Regions from separate parts of the Ureibacillus thermophilus genome, predicted to be linked through region 1. Evidence: riboswitches for the same ligand, from Rfam matches in the RefSeq annotation. Region 1 holds a riboswitch; each other region holds the start of a gene.
The links. Region 1 has a riboswitch for cobalamin ahead of DKZ56_RS09680 (energy-coupling factor ABC transporter permease). Riboswitches for the same ligand answer to the same signal wherever they lie in the genome.
Positions count from the first base shown of each region.

Region 2: it holds a riboswitch for cobalamin, as region 1 does, so the genes downstream of both, DKZ56_RS03630 (ABC transporter substrate-binding protein) here and DKZ56_RS09680 (energy-coupling factor ABC transporter permease) in region 1, are expected to answer to the same signal.
Region 3: it holds a riboswitch for cobalamin, as region 1 does, so the genes downstream of both, cobT (nicotinate-nucleotide--dimethylbenzimidazole phosphoribosyltransferase) here and DKZ56_RS09680 (energy-coupling factor ABC transporter permease) in region 1, are expected to answer to the same signal.

Region 1 is NZ_CP036528.1:1,958,308-1,963,783, reverse strand. It holds gene cobJ (precorrin-3B C(17)-methyltransferase) at 1-507, opposite strand, end outside; gene DKZ56_RS09695 (energy-coupling factor ABC transporter ATP-binding protein) at 516-1,370, opposite strand; gene cbiQ (cobalt ECF transporter T component CbiQ) at 1,371-2,153, opposite strand; gene DKZ56_RS09685 (energy-coupling factor ABC transporter substrate-binding protein) at 2,150-2,443, opposite strand; gene DKZ56_RS09680 (energy-coupling factor ABC transporter permease) at 2,444-3,193, opposite strand; cobalamin riboswitch at 3,324-3,502, opposite strand; gene DKZ56_RS09675 (acyl-CoA carboxylase subunit beta) at 3,719-5,266, opposite strand; gene mce (methylmalonyl-CoA epimerase) at 5,266-5,476, opposite strand, start outside.
Region 2 is NZ_CP036528.1:737,970-743,445, forward strand. It holds gene DKZ56_RS03620 (ABC transporter ATP-binding protein) at 1-565, opposite strand, end outside; gene DKZ56_RS03625 (FecCD family ABC transporter permease) at 562-1,590, opposite strand; gene DKZ56_RS03630 (ABC transporter substrate-binding protein) at 1,597-2,586, opposite strand; cobalamin riboswitch at 2,749-2,934, opposite strand; gene DKZ56_RS03635 (hypothetical protein) at 3,055-3,585, shown strand; cobalamin riboswitch at 3,752-3,949, shown strand; gene DKZ56_RS03640 (ribonucleoside-diphosphate reductase subunit alpha) at 4,127-5,476, shown strand, end outside.
Region 3 is NZ_CP036528.1:706,207-711,682, forward strand. It holds partial or broken gene DKZ56_RS03460 (SOS response-associated peptidase) at 1-597, shown strand, start outside; gene cobT (nicotinate-nucleotide--dimethylbenzimidazole phosphoribosyltransferase) at 989-2,059, opposite strand; cobalamin riboswitch at 2,148-2,321, opposite strand; gene DKZ56_RS03470 (ABC transporter ATP-binding protein) at 2,468-4,204, shown strand; gene DKZ56_RS03475 (ABC transporter ATP-binding protein) at 4,197-5,476, shown strand, end outside.

The DNA.
Region 1 (5,476 bases):
GTATAGAGCAATCACAAAATCAGCTGCTGCCGCTGCTTCAAGCCTTTTTTCGATAATTGTCCATGGTGTTAAATGATCACTTAAGCTGATTGTGCATGAATCATGCATAATCGGGGCACCGAGTAGGGAACTACAAGAATTGATGGCAGAAATTCCGGGAATGACTTCCACTTCAACCCCTGACTCTTTATGCCAACCTTGTTCAACGAGTACTTCATAAATGAGACCGGCCATGCCATATACACCGGAATCTCCACTAGAAATGACCGCTACCTGGTGCCCTTCTTCCGCAAGTTTTACCGCAGCCTGTGCACGTGAAACTTCTTCCGTCATCCCAGTACTTATAATTTTTTGTTTGACGTTTAATAAATTTTTTATTAATTCCACATAAGTTTTGTATCCAATGATATAATCACTTGCTTTTATCGCTTCCACTGCCCGATATGTAATGTGATTAGCGTCCCCTGGACCAAAACCGACAATGTATAGCTTTCCTCTCAAAGACATCACCCCATTTATATTGTTACCTTCAATAAATAATCTTTAAGAATTTCCAATAATTGTTCTTTTGAACGGTAATCAATTGTATTTAAATTCACCCCTCCATTTTTCAATATTTGCGCTATTTCGAATATTATTGATGTTTCCAGATTTGCTTTAGTAATAATATCTTTGTGTTCTTCAAACAGTTGAGAGAAATTACCTTGAAATAACACTTCACTTTGATGCATCACAATTGCTTCGTCAGCCCATTCATAGGCAAAATCAATATCGTGAGTAGAAAGAATAAGTGTTCTCCCATCACGATGAAGTTCATCTAATAGTTTCCTTATTTTCTTTGTGTAATAAATATCCAAAGATGCAGTTGGTTCATCAAAAAGGATGACTTCAGGATCCATAGCAAGCACACCTGCGATGGAAACCCGCTTTTTTTGTCCACCGCTTAAAAAATGAATCGGTTTATCTAACAACTCACCTACGTCTGTCAGAACAATTGCTTTCTCAATTAACGTCTTTCGTTCCCGTTCCGGCAACTTTAAATTATATGGTCCATAACATATGTCATCTCGAACCGTCCCATTAAACAACTGGGTTTCAGGGTTTTGAAAAACGATTCCTACCCGACGTCTTAAATTGATCAACTCTTTCCTCGAATAGGTTAATGGTTGTCCATCGATGCAAATTGTGCCGGATGTTGGTTTTAACAACCCATTTAAATGCAATAATAATGTGGACTTTCCTGCACCATTGCTGCCTAAAAGAGCAATTTTTTTTCCTCGTTCAATTCGTAGATTGATATTTTTTAAAGCCTCAGTCCCATCTTCATAACGGTAGTACACTTCGCTCAGTTCGAAAATAGTAGTACTCATTCAACCAGCTCTCCCAACGGTGAAATTAAAAGCGATAATCAATATACTGATTAACATAATGAATATCCAACGGCTTCTTGAAAATGGAATTGTTCTTGCAATAACAGCCATATAACTATTTAAACTTCTTGCATTGACTGCGTTGTTTAAATCTTTCATTTCATGGAATACCTTAACAAATAAAGCGCTAATAATAAGTCCAATCGACTTTATCGTTTTGATAGATGAACCATGTCCCAATCTTGCTTTTTGTGCAAGAAATATTGTCCTGCTTGAATCCAGAAATAAAAATATAAATCGATAGATTAATGCGATTAAATCCAACAAAACCTGCGGAACTTTCAAGCACTGTAAACCAAACAGAACATCCTGAATGGTTGTCGTTAAGATTAAGAAGTACAAGCAACTGATACTCGATAAGGAAACAGAAAATAAAGTCAAGGCCTTTTCAATACTTTCCTTCATGATTGAAATAACAACGGGACCAATGATGGATTGAAAAATTGCTCCTTCTAAAGGGCTTTCGGTAAAGCTGAGTAAAATAACCAGTATACTTGATAATAAAAAAGTGACGGGAATTAACAATAACTTCCAATATATACGAACAGGAATTTTGCCAAAAATTATGGTAATCACAACCATGATGAAAAATATGAATAAAGACGTGTATATATTTTGAAACAGGATATTAAGTATTAAAGGAATCAATGCAAATACTATTTTTTCAATCGGATGTATGTTTCTTAATGGTGAATGATAAGCGTAAAATTCCAGCATTCTCATTTCGGTATCTCAGCATTTCCGCCCCTATTCCGGCCTCTCATATATCCTATAAAATAACCGATAAACCCAGCACCGGCAGCTCCTTGCAAGACGAATAATAAACTTTCGATTTCACCACTAGGAGGTTCCCATATACTAGAAAACCAAGGTTTATAGGATTCGTTCAGCTCTGTGATCAATTCTTCCGCTTCCCCGTCTGCACCGCCGTATTCTGCATTTCCATTGAACATCAGCGGAATGCAAATCAAAGCTATCGTAATAAATAAGATAAATGCGTTATTTTTTAACATCTATTTCGCCTCCTGAGTTTTGTTTAACACTTGAAGCAACTTTAATTCATTTACGTTATATTTCACCAAGAAATTCATCACCATGACTGAAAGCAACCCTTCTACAATCGCTAAAGGAATTTGAGTAATTGCAAAGACGCTAGCGAATTTGACAAATGAAGCAAATATACCACCCACTTCAGAGGGAAAAGCAAGTGCAAGTTGAATAGATGTAATGACGTAAGTGCCTAAATCAGCTAATGAGGCAGCCAAAAAGACTGCAAATGTAAACGTTAGACCGATCTTTTGCGCCCCCTTAAATACTCCATATGCAATAAAAGGACCGGCAACAGCCATAGAAAATGCATTGGCACCAAGCGTCGTTAACCCCCCATGCGCCAATAGCAATGATTGAAACAGCAAAACAATACTACCTAGAACACTCATTACAAAAGGACCAAATAAAATCGTTCCTAAACCCACCCCGGTAGGATGAGAACAACTCCCTGTAACGGAAGGAATTTTTAAAGCGGATAAAACGAATGCGAATGCTCCGGATAAACCCAGCAATAATTTTGTCTCAGAATGATCCTTTATAAGATTGCTTATTTTCTTTAACCCTATTATTAGAAAAGGTAATGTTACGAGCCACCAAAAGACAGCCCATTCTGCCGGCAAAAAACCTTCCATGATGTGCATAGCAAAGGCAGGCTTAGGAACCAACAACAATAATGCTAAAAAATAAATTGGCTTTTTAAACGAAATGTTCATAAAAACCCTCCTAAAAAAATATATGAATAATAAAAAAACACTGCTAAAATAGCAGTGTCCCACAACAAGGCATAACGATACGCATAATGCTAGTATGATGCCTATTCGTGTACCTATCCTCGTAGGACACTACCATCCACTCCATACGGCAGGTCTCCTGGCTTAGATTCATCGCTTCAAAATCGCCTTCCCATTTTCACAGTGGCATTTGATTTTGAGCTCCTCTTCACAGTGGCGGGACCGCACTAGATTTTCACTAGTTTCCCTATTAAGCTAATTTTCATTAGCACCGTATGGAATATTCAATTGTTGAAATTTAATAGCATTGTAGCATATAGATTCAAAAATTTCTATATCTTTCTAAATAGAATTAAAAATTTGACAACTCATTTTTTCTTTCAGCCATTACAAAATGAAGATTTTTGCTTTCTTTTGTATCAAAATAGATAACCTATTTAAAATTTTTAGAAAAAAAGTAGTACAAACCGGGATTGGCTTGTACTACAAATGTTCGTATGCATTGGATTATAGCGGAATATTTCCGTGTTTTTTCTTAGGTCTTGATTCTTCTTTATTTTCAAGCATTTCTAATCCTTGAATTAACTTAATGCGCGTTTCTCTTGGATCGATGACGTCATCCACCATTCCAAGTGAAGCAGCAACGTAAGGATTTGCGAATTTTTCTTTATATTCTTCAATTTTTTCTTGGCGTGTTTTTTCTGGATCTGGGGAATTGGCAATTTCGTTTGCAAAGATGATATTTGCCGCACCCGCAGCACCCATTACAGCGATTTCTGCATTTGGCCAAGCAAATACAAGGTCGGCACCGATGGATTTAGAGTTCAATGCCACGTATGCACCGCCGTATGCTTTACGTAAAATTACAGTAATTTTTGGCACTGTTGCTTCAGAATAAGCATACAAGATTTTTGCACCGTGACGGATGATACCGCCATGTTCTTGTTTAACGCCTGGGAAGAATCCTGACACGTCTTCAAATGTAATGATTGGAATATTGAATGCATCGCAAGTGCGAATGAATCTGGACGCTTTGTCGGATGAATCGATATCAAGTCCTCCAGCTAAAGCTTTAGGCTGGTTACATACAAGCCCTACTGAATAACCTCCAATGCGTGCAAATCCAACGACGATGTTTTTCGCAAATTCTGAATGCACTTCCATGAAGGAACCTTCATCCACCACTTGCTCAATTACTTTACGAACATCATATGGACGAGTTGGTTCGATTGGCACAACGTCAATTAATTCAGGACGCCAATCATCGCCTTCTGGACGTGGCAAACGAATTGGTTTTTCTTTATAGTTTTGCGGTAAGTAGCTTAATAATCTTCTAATTTGTTGAATCGCTTCTTCTTCAGAAGGAGCACGGAAATGGGCATTACCGCTGATAGAGTTATGCACTTTTGAACCGCCTAAATCTTCTGACGATATTTTTTCTCCTGTAACCGCTTCAATTACTTTTGGACCCGTAATGAACATTTGAGAAGTTTTGTCCACCATTAAAATAAAGTCAGTAATCGCTGGTGAATATACTGCTCCACCTGCACATGGACCCATGATTACAGAGATTTGCGGAATTACTCCAGAATAAATGGAGTTACGGTAGAAAATGTGGCCATAGCCGTCTAATGAAAGTACGCCTTCTTGAATGCGGGCGCCGCCAGAGTCATTGATGCCGATGAATGGGGCACCGTTTTTCGCTGCTAAATCCATTACCGCCGCAATTTTTTTCGCGTGCATTTCGCCTAATGCACCACCGAACACTGTGAAATCTTGAGCAAATAAATATACAGGGCGGCCGTTGACTTTACCATAACCTGTTACAACGCCGTCACCAGGCCCTTTTTGTTCACCCATGCCGAAATCTGTAACACGGTGAGTAATAAATGGATTAATTTCGACAAAAGTACCTTCATCTAACAATAAATCAATTCGCTCACGGGCAGTGAGTTTGCCTTTTTCATGCTGCTTTGCAATGCGTTTGTCGCCGCCGCCTAAGTAAATCTCCCTTTTTCGGTCATACATTTCATCAATTTTATCTAGCATATCCATTATTCATTAACCCCTTTTCCATTTTTTTCATATAGTTCATATAAAACTCCAAAACTATCTTTTGGATGAATAAAGCAAGCTTCTGCACCACCGGCAGCAGGAATCGGTTCTTCTGAAAGGAGGCGAACCCCTTTTTCTTTTAATTCCGCCATTTTTTCACGAATATTCTCCACTTTGAAGCAAATGTGTTGAATTCCTTCGCCACGTTTT
Region 2 (5,476 bases), 1.2 Mb from region 1:
GTACGAGAGAATGAAGAATGTCCGTTACAATGACTTGATAGTAAATATCTAAGTCAGAAGTCGGTTCATCTAATAGTAAAATATCTGTTTCTTGAGCAATGGCTTTTGCTAAATAGACAAGCTGCCGTTCTCCTCCAGATAAAGAAGGGACAAATCGATGTTTCAAATGGCTGATGCCGACTTGCTCCAACGCTTTTTTGACGGCCAGCTGATCGGCTTTCATCCAGCGGGAAAACCGTTTTTTGTGTGGATAACGCCCCATTTCGACCACTTGTTGCACAGTAAAATTCGTTTCTAATGTGGTCGTTTGGGGCATATAGGTGATGCGTTTGGCGATTTCCAAAGGTTTCAGCTGTCGAAGGGACCGATTAAAAATTTTAATGTCTCCGCTATCAATCCGATTAATGCCGGCCAAACATTTTAATAAGGTAGATTTTCCCGTTCCATTCGGTCCAATGAGGGCAATAAACTTCCCTTTTTCAACAGTGAAGGAAAGGTTATTAAAAATGGTTCGGGCATTCCGATGAAAGGTTAAAGATTGAATTTCAAGAGCCGCTTCATTCATAAAAGTCCCTCCATTTTTTTCTGGCGCAATATTAAGAAAATAAAATATGGAGCGCCTAAGAATGCAGTAATGATCCCAATTTGAATTTCAGCTGGGCGAATAACGAGGCGCGCGATTAAGTCAGCCAATGTTAAAAATAATGCACCACCTATCAGACTGGTTGGTATCAAATAACGATGGGTTGGCCCAATCAACAAGCGAATCATATGAGGAACAATTAAGCCGACAAATCCAATGGCGCCAGTCAAAGAGACGCAAACCCCTGTTAATAAAGAAGCGCTAATTAATAAAATGGTGCGTGTCCGTTGCACATGGATGCCCAAGTTTTTCGCTTCCTCTTCCCCAAGCAATAAAATATCCAACTGCTTGCGGTAGCTGAATATGAGAATATTGCAAAGGATAAAAGGGAGGATTAACAGCTTTACATCATCCCAATCCCGTCCATTTAAATTGCCCATAAGCCAGTATAGAATTTGCTGCAATTGGCCGTAGCTCGCGTATGTAATAATAAGAGAACTGCAAGCGGAAATGAACGAACTGATGGCGACCCCTGTTAAAAGAAGAGTTAACATGGATGTTTTGCCGTTTGATGTAGAAATGATATAGACAAGAAGCAAAGTGAGGAGAGCCCCTAAAAAACCAAAGACAGGAACAAAAAAGGTACTGATATGGGATAATCCAAAATAAATAGCAATGACTCCTCCTAAAGAGCCTCCTGATGAGATGCCAATGATGCCCGGTTCTGCCATCGGATTGCGGAATAAGCTTTGCATGACCACCCCACACACAGCTAAACTGGCACCAACAATGCTTGCTACAATGACACGTGGCAAGCGAATATAAAGCAAAATCTGTTCAAAGGTAGAGTCCGTTTCAAAATAGAAAAAAGGAAGTTTCGCCAAAAAAACTTGAACGGTTTCAAAAAAGGGAATCGTCACGCCACCGAAACTCGTGGCGATGACGATACTGAATAGAAATAATATAAAACTGGCGATAAAAAAGACGGGCATTTTCAGTTGCTTCATCTTTTGTTACTCCTTAGATAAAATCGCAGCCATTTCTTCTGCTCCTTCGATTACATAGTGGGAGGCAGTGGTTACATTGGCGCTGTCTAGCACATAAATCTTATTGTTTTTAATAGCTGGCACGTCTTTTAGTGCAGGGTCTTTTTTCCATTCTGTTACGAAAGCCGGCTCCCCATTGTTTGTAGTAGACCCCCAGGCAGTTGTAAAAATCACATCTGGTTTTAATTGAACCAATACCTCTTTTGAAATTTCCGGGTAGTCAGGGTAGGATTCGCCTACAATCCCCGCTTCCGATACAACATTAATTCCGCCGGCTAATTTAATCATTTCACCGATTGTGGTATTGTCTGTCACACTGGAGGAGTATTCCGTGTAATAAAGAACGCGGGGTTTATTTTCTTTTTTGTCCGCTTTTTCTTTTAATGCATCGATTCGTTTTTGAATATCCGAGATTAAGTTATTCGCTTTTTCTTGTTCTCCGACAATTTTCCCCAGCGTTTCAACGGTTTTTAAAATACCTTCAAAGGAAGTGTCATCGATGACTTGGAATGTTGTAATTCCGGCATTTTCTAATTGATTCAATACATCTGGATTAACGTAAGAAGGAATAATCACTAAATCTGGCTTTAATGCTAAAATTTGCTCGGCTGTTACGGTTTCAAATTTCGTTTCAATTGAATCGGTTTTGCCTGCAACATTGGAAATCGCTGGATCACTAGAAATCGCTGTGACGCCTACAAGATTTTCAGAAGGTACTAAATCCACCAGCAATTCATCGACAGCTAAAGCAGTCGAAACAATACGTTTCGGTTTTTCCGAAATGGTAATTTCCTTACCACGGCCATCTGTCACCGTCAGCGGATAAGCCGATTGTTTAGCTTGTTCGGATGGTTGATTTGTCGAATTTTCATCATCATTATTGGCAGTATCGGTATTACAAGCTGTTAAAAATAATAAAAGCAATATGGGTAGTAGCAATTTGGTGAATTGATTCATCACAAATCTCCTTTTCTATAAAATTTTTTATATGTTTAGTGTGGCCACACATTAAACCAAAATAAAAAGCCTATATCCCAAGTGGGAATACAGGCGTGAAAGCGTTAAAAAGCACAAAAAAGCATAACTTGCTTGCACCCGTTCTTTTCCCACCCGAAAAGACGTTTGCAAAGTGTTTAAGCAGGCTTCCTGACTCGGACTTCCTCTTACTCCTAACCCTTCCCGAATGTAACATTCAGTGGTTACTGTTAGTTTCATCCATCCTCACAGTAGCGGGGGCTGTACTAGATTTTCACTAGTTTTCCTTTTACCTCTTCCAAGAAGAGCACTTAAACACCCTCGATATGAAATTAACTATAATCTAGCATAAATCATTTAATAAATGCAATAGTATAACAAAACTTTACATGATTGCACCACATCGGATATACTAATCAGCAGTTTTTCTTTTTGGGAGGGAAGATATCTATGGCAAAAGACTGGCGTTATATTAGTTATCCGTTTATGCGGGAGAAAAGTTGCTTGGTAGATTATGAAATTATGACAGACAGCTTAACGACAAAAATAGGAGATTGCATAAGTGTAAGCAAAAATGAACATAAGTTTGAAGAAATCACTCAAATTTTAAGAAAAATCCAACCGTTAGCTTATCATGCAAATGGATCTGTAAGAGGTCGTTTAGCGATTACAGAAGAAGATTTAATGTGGCTGGAATCTGTATATGATGATTTTGTCGAACGAGCAGGCGAGACAAATAAGCAATTCGTTTTGCCACAAGGTTCTGAGTTGGCGACGCGATTGCATATTTGTCGAAGTGAAGCGAAAAAGAGCTATCGTGCTTTACACAAAGTAAGCGAAGAGAGAGAAGTGCCGGAAATTTTGTTTCAGTTTTTAGGACTTTTAGCGAATGTATTTTTTGTAATGGCAATTGAAGCGAATAAATTAACTAAAACCGAAGAAATCCCTTTTATCAGCAAATCTTATGGAAAAACTAAATAAATAGTTTATAGATAGCCCAAATTTATATATATGGCAAGTTAGTTAAGAGAATACTAGATGAAAACGATTTGTAAATATTTTAGATTTACTTTTTAAGATTGTAAGCATGAATTTTATATGATAACATACACTATATATTGTGTAGTTTAAAATTTAATAACACAAAATGTTGAGTATAAAGTTATGGTGGTAATTTTTAATACCTTAATAGGGAATCCAGTGAGAATCTGGAGCTGCCCCCGCAACTGTAAGTGTGGACGAATTAGCAAACCACTGTATCGATTTACTGAAAGGTGACGATACGGGAAGGGCTATAGTAGGAGGATACACGAGCCAGGAGACCTGCCATACTTTGTAGTTTCTATTCTTCGGGGTGTGAGAAGGAGAAACGATAGGAAAAGATATATTTTACATATGTTTTATTTCTGTCGTATTCTTCCTTTTTCCGTCTATTCCCCGAGAATGACGGATTTTTTATTTTTAGGGAGGAATTAAGGTGACAAGAAATCAAAGTATTGAACAGGAAACACTTTCTGAATTCATCGATCGTATTTTTAATGATTTCAAGTTGGCATCAGACCAATACAAAGAGAAGATTCGAAAAGCAGGAGTAACCAATCCATTCGATGAGAGAGATGCAGATATTTTAATTAAGTATGCTCTTGAAAATATTGATGAAGCAAATACAGAATGGACCTATATTGCAGCAAGAATTTTTTTACAAAATCTTTATTATAAAGCAGCAAGAAACAGAGGATATGAATTTAATCATAATCGTACTTATGGATCGTTTTATGATTTGATTCGGATATTGACCGAAAAAGGAATCTATTCCGAAAAGTTATTAATGAAATATACAAAACAAGACATTGAGTATTTTGAATCAGTTATTGAACCTAAACAGGATTTGTTATTTACATATCCAGCTATTCTATCTTTGGCAACCCGTTATTTAGCAAAGGATTATGAGAAAAATGTTTATGAATTGCCACAAGAACGCTGGATGATTATTGCGATGTACCTTATGCAAGACGAAGATAAATCCATGAGAAATGAGTATGTAAAAGAAGCGTATTGGGCTTTAAGCAATCTGTATATGACTGTTGCGACCCCAACACTTGCAAATTCCGGAAAAACACATGGGCAGTTATCTAGCTGCTTTATTGATACTGTAAATGATAGCTTACAAGGAATCTATGATAGTAATAGCGATGTTGCCCAGCTTTCTAAAAATGGAGGCGGTATCGGTGTTTATATGGGGAAAATTCGTGCAAGAGGTAGTTCCATCAAAGGATACAAGGGCATGTCAAGTGGTGTTATACCATGGATTAAGCAATTAAATAATACAGCAGTCAGTGTTGATCAGCTTGGTACAAGAAAAGGCGTTATTAGTGTGTATTTAGATGTATGGCATCGTGATATAGAAGATTTCCTTGATTTGAAACTCAATAATGGTGATGAACGGTTGCGTGCGTATGACATATATACAGGAGTATGTATACCCGATTATTTTATGGAACAGGTAGAAAAACGGGGAGATTGGTATTTATTTGATCCATATGAAGTGAAACAAGTGATGGGTTACTCGCTAGAAGACTTCTATGATGAAAAGAAGGGCGATGGACAGTGGCGTAAAAAGTATCAAGAATGTATTCAAGCCAATCTTTCTTCCAAAAAAAGAATTCCAGCAATAGATATTATGAAGCGAATCATGAGATCCCAATTAGAAACTGGCGCACCGTTTATGTTTTATCGTGATGAAGTCAACCGCCAAAATGCCAATTCCCATCAAGGTATGATCTACTGTTCAAATTTATGTACGGAAATTGCGCAAAATCAATCTCCAACAGAATTTATTGAAGAATATATCGAAAACGAAAATATAATTGTA
Region 3 (5,476 bases), 1.3 Mb from region 1:
GGAGTTATACAAGGAAAGTTATAATATTGCTCCAAGTCAACAAATTGTAGCAATCATTAATGATGGAGATAAAAATCGTATGGGGTTCTTAAAATAGGGATTCCTTCCTTCGTAGGCAAAAGACGGAAATATCGCATCAAAAATAATCAATGCCCGATCTGAAACTGTCGACGAGAAAGCAAGTTTTTAAAAATCATTTTATGAACGGAGATGTATTATCCCGATGACTCCTTTTACGAATGGAAAAGGGAAGGAAATTCGAAAGTCCCAATGCGAATAAAAAGGAAAGATGACGAAGTATTTGCAGTTGCGGGATTATGGAATACTTGGCGCAGTCAAGAGGGAGAAAAGATTCATACGTGTACGATCTTAACAACGAAGGAAAATGAATTAATGGCCCCAATCCATGACCGAATGCCGGTCATTTTAAATAAGGAACAGCAAAAAGAATGGTTAGACTCTCATTAGGGGTGAAAGAAATTAAAATCGCTGCTTAAACCTTGCCTTTCAGAGTGGTTAACTGCCTATCCAGTATTTAATCTAGTAAATTCTCCGAAAAACAATTCAAAGGAATTAATTGAAAGAGTTTCTTTATGATAATAAAGGAGGCGGGGACATAAACAAAAAATGAAAGGGGGAGTTGAAATAGTTTTGATAAAAAATTGAACTAACGAAAAATTGATTGAAGTGACGGGGCGACTCCTGCGACGAGCCGGGCCCGTGGAAAGCGTCCCCGGAACGGAAATCAATTTTAATAACATATCAAAAAAGAGGCTGGGACAAAACTAGCTTCTAGATAGGAAAAAGGAGAATTTGAGCCAACTCAAATTCTCCTTTTTTCCATTTATCCCCATTGTTTTTGGTATTTTTTATTGAAAAAATGAAAAACAGCCCATGAAATTTCATTCCAAAATTTCATGGGCTGTTTCCATTTTAGAGGGGGTTTTGTCCCAGCCTCTTTTTTTAGATTTGTCCCAACCTCTATCCTTTAAACTGTTTGACTCCCCATGATTTTTAGCATATATTGATGAGATTCTTCTAAAGTAGTCATGGTGTTCATCATAGAACATGCGGCATCAAGAATAGGAAAAGCAAGGGCTGCTCCTGAACCTTCGCCTAATCGCATATTCATATTCAACATAGGCTCTAACCCTAATAACTCGTTTACAATTTTTGCTCCAGGCTCTTCTGACAGATGGGATGGAATAATGTAATCCTTCACTTTCGGTTCTAATTTATAAGCAATAAGTGCAGAAACTGTGGAAATAAAACCGTCCACTACTACAGGAACACGATTTGCTGCAGCACCTAGGACTACGCCTGCCATTCCCCCTAATTCCAAACCGCCAACTTTCGCTAACACATCAATTGGGTCATTTGGATTTGGCGTATTTATGTCAAGAGATCTTCGAATGACGTCAATCTTATGTTGAAGACTATCTACCCCAGCTCCCATACCTGTTACAATAGCCGGGTCACAACCACAGAATGCGGATAGGACAGCACTACTTGGAGTGGTATTACAAATTCCCATTTCTCCAGTTGCTAAAACATGGATACCTTGTTTCACTTGTTCATCGGCAATTTCAATACCTACTTCAATCGCTTGAATCGCTTCTTGTCGTGACATTGCTGGTCCCTTAGCCATATTATCCGTTCCGTATTTCACTTTTTTGACGATGACTCCAGAATCTTTTGGTAAATCTTCTTTAATGCCAATATCTACTGGAACGACTTTTGCACCTGCTGCTTTTGCAATAGCACATACTCCTGTAAACCCTTTAGCAAAGCCAATTGCCTGCATTACCGTTACAAATTGGGGGTTATTTGAAACATTTTCTTCATATACTCCGTGATCCGCAGCTAATGAAATAACCGCTTTATTGGATACATCAAGCTCTAGTTTCTCAGATATTCCAGCAAGTTGTATCGCGATTTGTTCTAATTTTCCTAAACTGCCTGGCGGTTTACAAAGAGCATCTACTCTTTCTCTTGCTTTTTCCATCACTTCTTTATTAAGTTGTTTAATGTTTTGTAATGTCGATTGCAATAGTTCCAATTGAATCTCCTCCATCGATTATTGAAATAAGAAAAGTCTGCAGTTTATTGGCATGCCAAATAAACTACAGACTTTACCATCGTACTGTATGTTTTCAAGTAATTAGGCAGGTCTCCTGGCTTAGGTTCATCGCAAATATAGGCCTTCCCAGTTTCCCAGTGGCATTTTCTATATTGCTCCCCGATACAGTGGTGGGTCCGCTAAAGATTCTCACTTTATTCCCTATTCTCCCTAAATGGGCACCTAATTACGAGGATATTCTTTTTAAAATACTGTATGATGAAAATAAATTCTCGTCAAGATTTTTCGGTTGCCTATTGCATAAAAGGCTTGATGAATGTTGAAATATGGAGGAGCTTAATATCTTGACGATAAAGTATGGAAGCACAGTAGTGAAGGAGTTAAAACATGCATGCAGTGTTAAAGCTTTCAAAATATTTAAAGCCCTATAAGCATTTTGCTGTGTTGGCGCCGATTCTCATGATATTAGAAGTAGCGATGGATTTAGTACAGCCAACCATTATGCAAAAAATCATCGATGATGGAATTGTAATGAATAATACACTCTATATCGTTGGGATGTTTATTGTGATGATTGCATGCGCCATAATCGGTTGGCTTGGAGGGGCAGGCTGCAATTTTTTCAGTTCTAAAGCAGCGGTCAACTTTGCGGCCGATATTCGGGCAGACTTATATGAAACGATTACTTATTTTTCAAACAGCAATAAGGACAAGTTCACGTTAGGAAAGTTGATTACCAATTTAACAAACGATGTTGAAATGCTGCAAAGAGCATTGAATATGCTTTTAAAAGTGTTTGTCCGAGGTCCTTTCATGTTTATTGGGGCCGTCTTGGTCGTATTCTTCACGGCAAGGGATTTATTTCCTATATTATTTTTCGTTGTTCCTGTTTTAATCATCTGTTTATATGTGTTTATTAAATTATCCATTACATTATTCCGAAAAGTGCAAGAAGCGATTGACGGCGTGAATACACGTGTGCAGGAAAATTTGTCAGGCATCCGCGTCATTAAAGCATTTAACCGCATGCGCCACCAAGTGAAGCAATTTACAGGAGTCAATGAAGAATTAACGAAGCGCAATATGACAGCCGACCAAGTCATTGCCGCTTTAATGCCTATTACACAGTTTGTTGTGAATATTGGCATCGTGCTTGCGCTTATGCTTGGTGTGGTAAAGGTGGAGGCAGGTGCCAATGAGATCGGGGTGATTGTGGCGTTCATCAACTATTTAATGATGATTATGAATGGCCTTATGAGTTCCAGTAATGTATTAATTCAGATTGCGCGGGCGATTCCAAGTGCGGAACGGGTTGTGGTTGTATTAGAAGAACAGCCGGACATTACGAATGCAGAAAATCCAGTGAAAAAAGAAATCCTTGGTGATGTGAACTTTGAGCATGTAAGTTTTTCCTACAATAAACAAGTGGAACCGGTGTTGAAAGATATCTCCTTTGAAGCGAAAGCGGGTAGCACTGTCGGAATCATCGGGATGACCGGCAGCGGAAAATCCACATTAATAAAACTGCTAGCGCGCTTAATGGATGTGGATGAAGGAACGATTTATATTGACGGCTTTCCAATTCAGCAATATGACATCGAAACATTAAGAAACGCGATGGCTTTTGCGCCTCAAAAAGCGACATTGTTTTCAACAACCATTGAGGAAAACTTGAAGTATGGAAAAAGTGATGCAACGAAAGAAGAAATTAAAGAGGCACTTGTAGCATCCAATGCCATTGAATTTGTTGAAAAGCTGGATAAAAAAGAGCAGCATGAGTTAACCCAAGGGGCAACGAATTTATCCGGTGGTCAGAAGCAGCGGCTTGCCATGAGCCGGGCATTAATTCGAAAACCAAAAATTTTAGTATTGGATGATACCACTTCAGCAGTGGATAGCATCACAGAAAAGATGATTCAAAAGAATATGAAAGAATTGAAAGGCAGCACGAAGTTCATTGTGTCATCCAAAATTTCATCCATTCAACACGCAAATCTCATTCTTGTTTTAGAAGATGGCCGCATTGTTGCTAAAGGCACTCATGAAGAATTATTAAAAACAAGCGAACATTATAGAGAAATTGTAGCAACTCAAGTTGAAAAGGGAGGTATACTGCATGAATAGATTGCAGGAATCCCTTTCAGGCAAAGGCAGAGGTCCAGGGAGGGGTCCGGGCGCTCCGGCGGCAAAGATAAAAAACCAAAAGGCGACGATTAAACGGATTTGGAGTTATTTAAAGAAACAAAAAATTAGCATTATCAGCGTTATTTTTTTTGTTGTCATTACTTCCATTTTGAATATTCTAGGTCCATTCATGATTGGATATATAATCGACCATCATGTTTTGCCCCTTGATGTAAAAGGGACGGTTCGGATGGGAATATTGCTAGCAGCTATTTTTATTGCATCTTCCCTTTTGACTTGGCTGCAAACCTTTGTCATGATTCGGGCATCATTAAAAACCATCCAACATTTGCGTCTGGAATTGTTTGAAAAACTTCAATCATTGCCGATTTCCTTTTTCGATAAAAAACAGCAAGGTGATTTAATGAGCCGCATGACGAATGATATTGATAATTTGAATTTTGCCCTTTCCCAAAGCGTGATTCAAATTATCTCGTCCATCTTATCTCTTGTAGGAACGGCCGTTGCGATGCTATATTTAAACTGGATTTTAGCCCTTGTGACGCTGCTTATCATTCCGTTAATTGTAACGTCGACAAAACAAATCATCAAACGAAGCAGTGTGAACTATCAAAACCGGCAGCGGGATTTAGGAAATTTAAACGGGTATATTGAAGAAACGATTTCCAATTCGGAAATTGTAACGCTTTTTGGGAAAGAACAAAAAACGATTCAAGACTTTCATGAGGCCAACGAGCGATTGCGTGGTTCAGCTATGCAATCGGAAATGGTATCAGGGCTTTTAGGGCCAACGAATAATTTCATCAACAACCTCGGACAAGGATTGATTGTTGGCGTTGGTGCGATTTTGGCAGTTCATTCCCTTGTGACGGTAGGCGTCATCACGTCATTTGTAACCTATGCTAGACAGTTTTTCCGCCCAATTAACCAACTTTCGAACTTGCTAAATACCTTTCAATCAGCTATTGCTGGAGCTGAACGGGTGTTTGAAGTATTGGATGAACCAATCGAAATCACGGATGCGCCCCATTCTCTTCCTCGCCGCCCGTTGGAAGGAAATGTGGAGTTCCGCAATGTCTATTTCTATTATGAAAAAGATAAGCCGGTATTAAAAAATATTTCATTTAAAGCAAGTGCAGGTGAAATTGTAGCTCTTGTTGGCCCTACGGGTTCAGGAAAAACGACTATTATCCAATTGTTGAGCCGATTTTATAATGTATCAAGCGGTGAAATTTTAATAGATGGTGAAAA